DNA from 3 places in the Paenibacillus sp. 8b26 genome. Region 3 is predicted to be linked to each of the others. Evidence: a T-box and tRNA genes for the amino acid it is inferred to sense, from the RefSeq annotation. Region 3 holds a T-box; the other regions hold tRNA genes.
The links. The T-box of region 3 lies ahead of ileS (isoleucine--tRNA ligase). A T-box ahead of a tRNA ligase gene usually reads a tRNA of that ligase, here a tRNA-Ile.
Positions count from the first base shown of each region.

Region 1: it encodes a tRNA-Ile, which carries the amino acid that the T-box ahead of ileS (isoleucine--tRNA ligase) is inferred to sense. The anticodon was not compared.
Region 2: it encodes a tRNA-Ile, which carries the amino acid that the T-box ahead of ileS (isoleucine--tRNA ligase) is inferred to sense. The anticodon was not compared.

Region 1 covers NZ_CP192445.1:4,078,110-4,081,386, reverse strand. Annotated here, with positions in the region: rRNA gene ACQ4MX_RS18825 (23S ribosomal RNA) at 1-1,637, opposite strand, end outside; tRNA gene ACQ4MX_RS18820 (tRNA-Ala) at 1,895-1,970, opposite strand; tRNA gene ACQ4MX_RS18815 (tRNA-Ile) at 1,992-2,068, opposite strand; rRNA gene rrf (5S ribosomal RNA) at 2,107-2,223, opposite strand; rRNA gene ACQ4MX_RS18805 (16S ribosomal RNA) at 2,342-3,277, opposite strand, start outside.
Region 2 covers NZ_CP192445.1:3,068,521-3,071,797, forward strand. Annotated here, with positions in the region: rRNA gene ACQ4MX_RS14125 (23S ribosomal RNA) at 1-1,028, opposite strand, end outside; tRNA gene ACQ4MX_RS14130 (tRNA-Ala) at 1,285-1,360, opposite strand; tRNA gene ACQ4MX_RS14135 (tRNA-Ile) at 1,382-1,458, opposite strand; rRNA gene rrf (5S ribosomal RNA) at 1,497-1,613, opposite strand; rRNA gene ACQ4MX_RS14145 (16S ribosomal RNA) at 1,732-3,277, opposite strand, start outside.
Region 3 covers NZ_CP192445.1:5,350,482-5,353,758, forward strand. Annotated here, with positions in the region: gene ACQ4MX_RS24860 (RNA-binding protein) at 1-460, shown strand, start outside; gene ACQ4MX_RS24865 (DivIVA domain-containing protein) at 632-1,141, shown strand; T-box leader at 1,307-1,593, shown strand; gene ileS (isoleucine--tRNA ligase) at 1,672-3,277, shown strand, end outside.

The DNA.
Region 1 (3,277 bases), 1.3 Mb from region 3:
TCCTGGCTAGAGGCTTTTCTTGGCAGTCTGAGATCATGACCTTCGCTACTGTAATTTTCGCTCCCCATCACAGCCCAGCCTTACGATGTGCGGATTTGCCTACACACCAGCCTCACTGCTTAGACGGACATCCATCAGTCCGCGTCACTACCCTACTGCGTCACCCCATTGCTCATAACGGATTACGGTGGTACAGGAATTTCGACCTGTTGTCCTTCGACTACGCCTATCGGCCTCGCCTTAGGTCCCGACTTACCCTGAGCGGACGAACCTTCCTCAGGAACCCTTAGGCTTTCGGCGGATCTGATTCTCACAGATCTTTTCGTTACTCATACCGGCATTCTCACTTGAATGCAGTCCAGCGCTCCTTACGGTACACCTTCAACCCACATTCAACGCTCCCCTACCCCTGATGCAAAGCATCAAGCCATAGCTTCGGTGGCGTGTTTAGCCCCGTTACATTTTCGGCGCAGAGTCACTCGACCAGTGAGCTATTACGCACTCTTTCAATGGTGGCTGCTTCTAAGCCAACATCCTGGTTGTCTGTGCAACTCCACATCCTTTCCCACTTAACACACACTTGGGGACCTTAGCTGATGGTCTGGGCTGTTTCCCTTTCGACAATGGATCTTAGCACTCACTGTCTGACTCCCGGAACTAAGTCTATGGCATTCGGAGTTTGACTGAGCTTGGTAACCCTTGCGGGCCCCGCACCCAATCAGTGCTCTACCTCCACGACTCTTATTCCGAGGCTAGCCCTAAAGCTATTTCGGGGAGAACCAGCTATCTCCGGGTTCGATTGGAATTTCTCCGCTACCCCCACCTCATCCCCGCATTTTTCAACATGCGTGGGTTCGGGCCTCCAGTGCGTGTTACCGCACCTTCACCCTGGACAGGGGTAGATCACCCGGTTTCGGGTCTACGTCCACGTACTAAGTCGCCCTATTCAGACTCGCTTTCGCTGCGGCTTCAGCTCTTCACCTTAACCTTGCACGGGAACGTAACTCGCCGGTTCATTCTACAAAAGGCACGCCATCACCCATTAATAGGGCTCTGACTTCTTGTAAGCACACGGTTTCAGGATCTATTTCACTCCCCTTCCGGGGTGCTTTTCACCTTTCCCTCACGGTACTGCTTCACTATCGGTCGCCAGGGAGTATTTAGCCTTGGCAGATGGTCCTGCCGGATTCATACGGGGTTTCACGTGCCCCGCACTACTCGGGATCCGTCTCGGAGGGAACAAGTTTTGAATTACAGGGCTTTTACCTTCTCTGGCGGGCCTTTCCAGACCTCTTCATCTAACCGGTTCCTTTGTAACTCCATGTGAGACGTCCCACAACCCCAAGGAGCAAGCTCCTTGGTTTGGGCTAATCCGCGTTCGCTCGCCGCTACTGACGGAATCACTATTGTTTTCTCTTCCTCAGGGTACTTAGATGTTTCAGTTCCCCTGGTATGCCTCTGTTCTGCCTATGTATTCAGCAGAAAGTGACTGTCGATGAAGACAGCCGGGTTTCCCCATTCGGACATCCCCGGATCAAAGCTTGCTTACAGCTCCCCGAGGCTTTATCGTTGTTCGCCACGTCCTTCGTCGGCTCCTGGCGCCTAGGCATCCTCCGTGTGCTCTTTGTAGCTTAACCTAGCATTTACAAAGTAAATGCGATTTGTTTTGGATTTCGGTTCATCACCGAAGTGTGAATGAAATTCAAGACAGCTACCTTTATTTCACTTGTTTACACAAGATCAGCGTAAAGGAATATTCTAAAACGCAATTTCGTTTCGGTATCCAGTTTTCAAGGTGCAATACTGTTTCAAGGAAACAGTGACCTGTGTGATTATCAGCCCAACTCCGAAGAGTGGATGATCATCATGCAGTTTTTTTTGATGAAGTTGTAATTGGTGGAGCCAAGCGGGATCGAACCGCTGACCTCCTGCTTGCAAGGCAGGCGCTCTCCCAGCTGAGCTATGGCCCCAAAAGGTGATATAAAGTTATATGGTGGGCCCTAGTGGACTCGAACCACCGACCTCACCCTTATCAGGGGTGCGCTCTAACCAGCTGAGCTAAGGGCCCATAATAAACCACCAAAGAAGTTCTTCTTTAGTGGTTGCGCTTGGCGACGTCCTACTCTCCCAGGACCCTGCGGTCCAAGTACCATCGGCGCTGGAGGGCTTAACGGTCGTGTTCGGGATGGGTACGTGTGGAACCCCTCCGCTATCGCCACCAAACGTTTGAGAGTTTGAGCTCTCAAAACTGAGCAACGAGTGAGTAACAGGCCTAAACCTGAGTTTTGAAGCTTACGCTTCATATTTGAATGTTTCCGTTGCAGGAAACAATTCTCCATAGAAAGGAGGTGATCCAGCCGCACCTTCCGATACGGCTACCTTGTTACGACTTCACCCCAATCATCTACCCCACCTTCGGCGGCTGGCTCCCTTGCGGGTTACCCCACCGACTTCGGGTGTTGTAAACTCTCGTGGTGTGACGGGCGGTGTGTACAAGACCCGGGAACGTATTCACCGCGGCATGCTGATCCGCGATTACTAGCAATTCCGACTTCATGCAGGCGAGTTGCAGCCTGCAATCCGAACTGAGACCGGCTTTTCTAGGATTCGCTCCAGATCGCTCTTTCGCTTCCCGTTGTACCGGCCATTGTAGTACGTGTGTAGCCCAGGTCATAAGGGGCATGATGATTTGACGTCATCCCCACCTTCCTCCGGTTTGTCACCGGCAGTCTGCTTAGAGTGCCCAGCTTGACCTGCTGGCAACTAAGCATAAGGGTTGCGCTCGTTGCGGGACTTAACCCAACATCTCACGACACGAGCTGACGACAACCATGCACCACCTGTCTCCCCTGTCCCGAAGGAAAGATCTATCTCTAGACCGATCAGGGGGATGTCAAGACCTGGTAAGGTTCTTCGCGTTGCTTCGAATTAAACCACATACTCCACTGCTTGTGCGGGTCCCCGTCAATTCCTTTGAGTTTCAGTCTTGCGACCGTACTCCCCAGGCGGAATGCTTAATGTGTTAACTTCGGCACCAAGGGTATCGAAACCCCTAACACCTAGCATTCATCGTTTACGGCGTGGACTACCAGGGTATCTAATCCTGTTTGCTCCCCACGCTTTCGCGCCTCAGCGTCAGTTACAGCCCAGAGAGTCGCCTTCGCCACTGGTGTTCCTCCACATATCTACGCATTTCACCGCTACACGTGGAATTCCACTCTCCTCTTCTGCACTCAAGCTCCCCAGTTTCCAGTGCGACCCGAAGTTGAGCCTCGGG
Region 2 (3,277 bases), 2.3 Mb from region 3:
TTTCCCTTTCGACAATGGATCTTAGCACTCACTGTCTGACTCCCGGAACTAAGTCTATGGCATTCGGAGTTTGACTGAGCTTGGTAACCCTTGCGGGCCCCGCACCCAATCAGTGCTCTACCTCCACGACTCTTATTCCGAGGCTAGCCCTAAAGCTATTTCGGGGAGAACCAGCTATCTCCGGGTTCGATTGGAATTTCTCCGCTACCCCCACCTCATCCCCGCATTTTTCAACATGCGTGGGTTCGGGCCTCCAGTGCGTGTTACCGCACCTTCACCCTGGACAGGGGTAGATCACCCGGTTTCGGGTCTACGTCCACGTACTAAGTCGCCCTATTCAGACTCGCTTTCGCTGCGGCTTCAGCTCTTCACCTTAACCTTGCACGGGAACGTAACTCGCCGGTTCATTCTACAAAAGGCACGCCATCACCCATTAATAGGGCTCTGACTTCTTGTAAGCACACGGTTTCAGGATCTATTTCACTCCCCTTCCGGGGTGCTTTTCACCTTTCCCTCACGGTACTGCTTCACTATCGGTCGCCAGGGAGTATTTAGCCTTGGCAGATGGTCCTGCCGGATTCATACGGGGTTTCACGTGCCCCGCACTACTCGGGATCCGTCTCGGAGGGAACAAGTTTTGAATTACAGGGCTTTTACCTTCTCTGGCGGGCCTTTCCAGACCTCTTCATCTAACCGGTTCCTTTGTAACTCCATGTGAGACGTCCCACAACCCCAAGGAGCAAGCTCCTTGGTTTGGGCTAATCCGCGTTCGCTCGCCGCTACTGACGGAATCACTATTGTTTTCTCTTCCTCAGGGTACTTAGATGTTTCAGTTCCCCTGGTATGCCTCTGTTCTGCCTATGTATTCAGCAGAAAGTGACTGTCGATGAAGACAGCCGGGTTTCCCCATTCGGACATCCCCGGATCAAAGCTTGCTTACAGCTCCCCGAGGCTTTATCGTTGTTCGCCACGTCCTTCGTCGGCTCCTGGCGCCTAGGCATCCTCCGTGTGCTCTTTGTAGCTTAACCTAGCATTTACAAAGTAAATGCGATTTGTTTTGGATTTCGGTTCATCACCGAAGTGTGAATGAAATTCAAGACAGCTACCTTTATTTCACTTGTTTACACAAGATCAGCGTAAAGGAATATTCTAAAACGCAATTTCGTTTCGGTATCCAGTTTTCAAGGTGCAATACTGTTTCAAGGAAACAGTGACCTGTGTGATTATCAGCCCAACTCCGAAGAGTGGATGATCATCATGCAGTTTTTTTGATGAAGTTGTAATTGGTGGAGCCAAGCGGGATCGAACCGCTGACCTCCTGCTTGCAAGGCAGGCGCTCTCCCAGCTGAGCTATGGCCCCAAAAGGTGATATAAAGTTATATGGTGGGCCCTAGTGGACTCGAACCACCGACCTCACCCTTATCAGGGGTGCGCTCTAACCAGCTGAGCTAAGGGCCCATAATAAACCACCAAAGAAGTTCTTCTTTAGTGGTTGCGCTTGGCGACGTCCTACTCTCCCAGGACCCTGCGGTCCAAGTACCATCGGCGCTGGAGGGCTTAACGGTCGTGTTCGGGATGGGTACGTGTGGAACCCCTCCGCTATCGCCACCAAACGTTTGAGAGTTTGAGCTCTCAAAACTGAGCAACGAGTGAGTAACAGGCCTAAACCTGAGTTTTGAAGCTTACGCTTCATATTTGAATGTTTCCGTTGCAGGAAACGATTCTCCATAGAAAGGAGGTGATCCAGCCGCACCTTCCGATACGGCTACCTTGTTACGACTTCACCCCAATCATCTACCCCACCTTCGGCGGCTGGCTCCCTTGCGGGTTACCCCACCGACTTCGGGTGTTGTAAACTCTCGTGGTGTGACGGGCGGTGTGTACAAGACCCGGGAACGTATTCACCGCGGCATGCTGATCCGCGATTACTAGCAATTCCGACTTCATGCAGGCGAGTTGCAGCCTGCAATCCGAACTGAGACCGGCTTTTCTAGGATTCGCTCCAGATCGCTCTTTCGCTTCCCGTTGTACCGGCCATTGTAGTACGTGTGTAGCCCAGGTCATAAGGGGCATGATGATTTGACGTCATCCCCACCTTCCTCCGGTTTGTCACCGGCAGTCTGCTTAGAGTGCCCAGCTTGACCTGCTGGCAACTAAGCATAAGGGTTGCGCTCGTTGCGGGACTTAACCCAACATCTCACGACACGAGCTGACGACAACCATGCACCACCTGTCTCCCCTGTCCCGAAGGAAAGGTCTATCTCTAGACCGATCAGGGGGATGTCAAGACCTGGTAAGGTTCTTCGCGTTGCTTCGAATTAAACCACATACTCCACTGCTTGTGCGGGTCCCCGTCAATTCCTTTGAGTTTCAGTCTTGCGACCGTACTCCCCAGGCGGAATGCTTAATGTGTTAACTTCGGCACCAAGGGTATCGAAACCCCTAACACCTAGCATTCATCGTTTACGGCGTGGACTACCAGGGTATCTAATCCTGTTTGCTCCCCACGCTTTCGCGCCTCAGCGTCAGTTACAGCCCAGAGAGTCGCCTTCGCCACTGGTGTTCCTCCACATATCTACGCATTTCACCGCTACACGTGGAATTCCACTCTCCTCTTCTGCACTCAAGCTCCCCAGTTTCCAGTGCGACCCGAAGTTGAGCCTCGGGATTAAACACCAGACTTAAAGAGCCGCCTGCGCGCGCTTTACGCCCAATAATTCCGGACAACGCTTGCCCCCTACGTATTACCGCGGCTGCTGGCACGTAGTTAGCCGGGGCTTTCTTCTCAGGTACCGTCACTCTTATAGCAGTTACTCTACAAGACGTTCTTCCCTGGCAACAGAGCTTTACGATCCGAAAACCTTCATCACTCACGCGGCGTTGCTCCGTCAGGCTTTCGCCCATTGCGGAAGATTCCCTACTGCTGCCTCCCGTAGGAGTCTGGGCCGTGTCTCAGTCCCAGTGTGGCCGATCACCCTCTCAGGTCGGCTACGCATCGTCGCCTTGGTAGGCCTTTACCCCACCAACTAGCTAATGCGCCGCAGGCCCATCCATCAGTGACAGATTACTCCGTCTTTCCTCCCCTCCCCATGCAGGGAAAGGATGTATCCGGTATTAGCTACCGTTTCCGGTAGTTATCCCAGCCTGATGGGCAGGTTGCCTACGTGTTACTCACCCGTCCGCCGCTAGGTTGTTGTAGAAGCAAGCTTCTACAACAACCCCGCTCGACTTGCATGTATTAGGCACGCCGCCAGCGTTCGTCCTGAGCCAGGATCAA
Region 3 (3,277 bases):
TTATCTGGGTGCAATATTAGGACTTGGAATCAAGCGTGGAAAAATAGGGGATATTCATGTGCTGGACGACGGGTGCCATGTATTGGTGGCTTCTGAGATCAGCGATTTTATTACGATGCATTTACAGCAGGTTCATCGTGTTCATGTGTGGACCGAACTGTTGCCTCCAGAAAATCTGCGGACGAAGGACGTTACATTGGAGCCGCTGGACCTGACGGTGGCTTCTTTGCGTCTGGATGGCATTGCCGGTGATGTGTACAAGCTCAGCCGGAGCAAGATTTTAACTCCGATCCGCGCCGGACGTTGCCGGGTGAATTGGAAGGTGGAGGAGAATCCATCCACTTTACTCAAGGCAGGGGACGTTATTTCCATGCAGGGATTTGGGCGTTTCAAAGTGCTGGAAACAGATGGAATGACAAAAAAGGGAAGATTCCGTGTCAAAATTGGCAAGTTTATATAGCTGAAGGCAGGAATCACGAGCTTTCTGTCGAAAGAATTAAGCTATAGCGAAGAACTGGAACGATTTTGCTCTGTACAGTATTCACAAAACGGGGTATGATGACCGATAGATGATAGTGAGCGTCGTGACGCGGAAAATGTTTTTTTGTCAATCTTATAGGAGGTGGACGGCATGCCATTAACGCCATTGGATATACATAACAAGGAATTTGCCCGCCGGCTTCGCGGTTATGACGAAGATCAGGTCAATGAATTTTTGGATCAGGTGATCAAGGATTACGAGGGCGTTATCCGTGAAAATAAAGAACTGAGTACACAGCTGTTGAATGTTCAGGAAAAGCTCGATCATTTTTCGACCATAGAGGATACGCTGAGCAAGACGATTATCGTGGCGCAAGAAGCGGCTGATGAAGTCCGTAACAACGCCAAGAAAGAATCGCAGCTCATCGTGAAGGAAGCGGAAAAAAATGCGGACCGTATTGTGAATGAAGCGTTGTCCAAATCCCGCAAAATTGCGTTGGAGGTCGAGGAACTGAAGAAGCAGGCTTCGATTTACCGGGCACGTTTTCGTACATTGGTGGAGGCGCAGCTTGACTTGTTAAGTCAGGACGGATGGGAAGCGCTTGAAAATCGTGAACGCGAAGTGCTGGAGCGCGAGCGTGAAATGAAAGAGATTTATTAATCGTCATCCCGAACGCGATTTCTGGGCCTTGTCAGGGTTGACTTTTATCTCCAAAGAGGCTATAACTGTAAATACTATACTGAATATCACATTACCCATTGAGGACATTGTGTTGTTATTCAGGGCAGCGAGCTGCTGATTTAATATCCCGATGAATTTAACATTTGGAATTCGTTGATGGGAACGAGTACGTCATGATTTTGTTCCTCAGAGAGTTGGCCTTTTTTCGGTGCAAGCCAACGTTCAGAACATGACAGAAGATCCTCCCTGAGAAGTGAGCTGAAGCGCTTGGATTTTATCCGGTGTGTGTAAGCATTCACCGTTCGCCATACGTTATAATGGCGCCCTGCTGTAGTTGAGTAGGGCTCGGAGAGCCGTAACGGGACCAGTCTTTTTGAGATGGTCTGTTTACGGAATCAGGGTGGTAACGCGAGCACAGTCTCGTCCCTTACAGGGACGGGGCTTTTTTGTTGCTTTTTTTCAGAGAATGCTACACCAACCAATGATGATCAGAGAGGGAGTATGACATTATGAACAGAGTAGATGTCAAAGAAAAGGCACGGTCCCGCGACCTGCGCATCCTGAGCAAATGGAAGCAGGAGGACACGTTCCGCAAAACGATCACGCATCGTGAGGGTAAGCCAAACTTTGTATTTTATGAAGGTCCGCCAACAGCTAATGGTAAACCGCATATCGGTCACATGCTGGGCCGTGTAATTAAGGATTTTGTCGGCCGTTACCAGACGATGAAGGGGTATCGTGTCGTACGTAAGGCGGGTTGGGATACCCATGGATTGCCGGTAGAATTGGGTGTACAGAAGCAACTGGGCATTTCCCATAAGCCTGAAATTGAGGAATACGGCGTTGAAAAGTTTATCAAAAAATGTAAAGCCAGCGTGTTTGAGTATGAGCAGCAATGGCGTGATCTGACCGAAGCTATTGGCTACTGGACAGACCTCGATAATCCATACATTACGCTGGATAATAACTATATCGAGAGTGTGTGGAACATTCTGGCGACGATTCACGAAAAGGATCTGCTGTATCGCGGTCATCGCGTAAGTCCGTATTGTCCAGATTGTCAAACAACGTTAAGTTCCCATGAAGTGGCACAGGGCTACAAAGACGTAAAAGACCTGAGTGCCACGGCCAAATTCAAGCTCCATAGCAGTGGTGAATATGTGCTGGCCTGGACGACAACACCTTGGACCTTGCCGAGTCACGTGGCACTTGCCGTCAATCCTGATCTGGAATACGCTCGTGTAAAACAGGAAGACGGTGTATACATCGTTGCCAAAAATCTCGTCGAAGATGTGATTAAAGGCGATCATGAAGTGATTGGCACGCTACCGGGTTCGGAACTGGTAGGTCAAACGTATACACCGCCATTTACTTATTTCCAAGTCGAGAAGGGCAATCAGATTCTGGGTGCGAAGTTCGTAACGGACTCCAGCGGTACAGGTATCGTTCATATGGCTCCTGCGCATGGTGAAGATGATTACCGGGTATGTCGTGAAAACGGCGTTGGATTCATCAATGTGGTGGATCTCCAAGGTAACTATGTAGAGGAAATCACTGATTTTGCAGGCCGTTTTGTAAAGGACTGTGATGTGGATATTGTTAAAATGCTGTCGGAAAAAGGCTTGCTGTACAGCAAGGAAAAATACGAGCATAGCTATCCGTTCTGCTGGCGCTGTGATACTCCGCTATTGTACTATGCCATGGATAGCTGGTTTATCAAAACAACTGCCATCAAGGATCAACTGATTGCCAACAATAACGAAGTTGAATGGTATCCGGGTCATATACGCGAAGGACGCTTCGGCAAGTTTTTGGAGGAATTGGTGGACTGGAACATCAGCCGTGATCGCTATTGGGGCACACCGCTGAATATCTGGGTTTGTGAAGAAACCGGAGAGCAGTTCGCTCCGCATAGTATTGCTGAACTACGGGAACGTGCGATTGGTGACGTACCAGCCGACATTGAGCTGCACAAGCCATATGTAGATGAAATCAAGGTTCGCAGTACATGCGGTAAATACGAAATGACCCGTACACCGGAAGTGATCGACGTATGGTTCGACAGCGGCTCCATGCCTTTTGCCCAACATCATTATCCGTTTGAAAATAATGAAA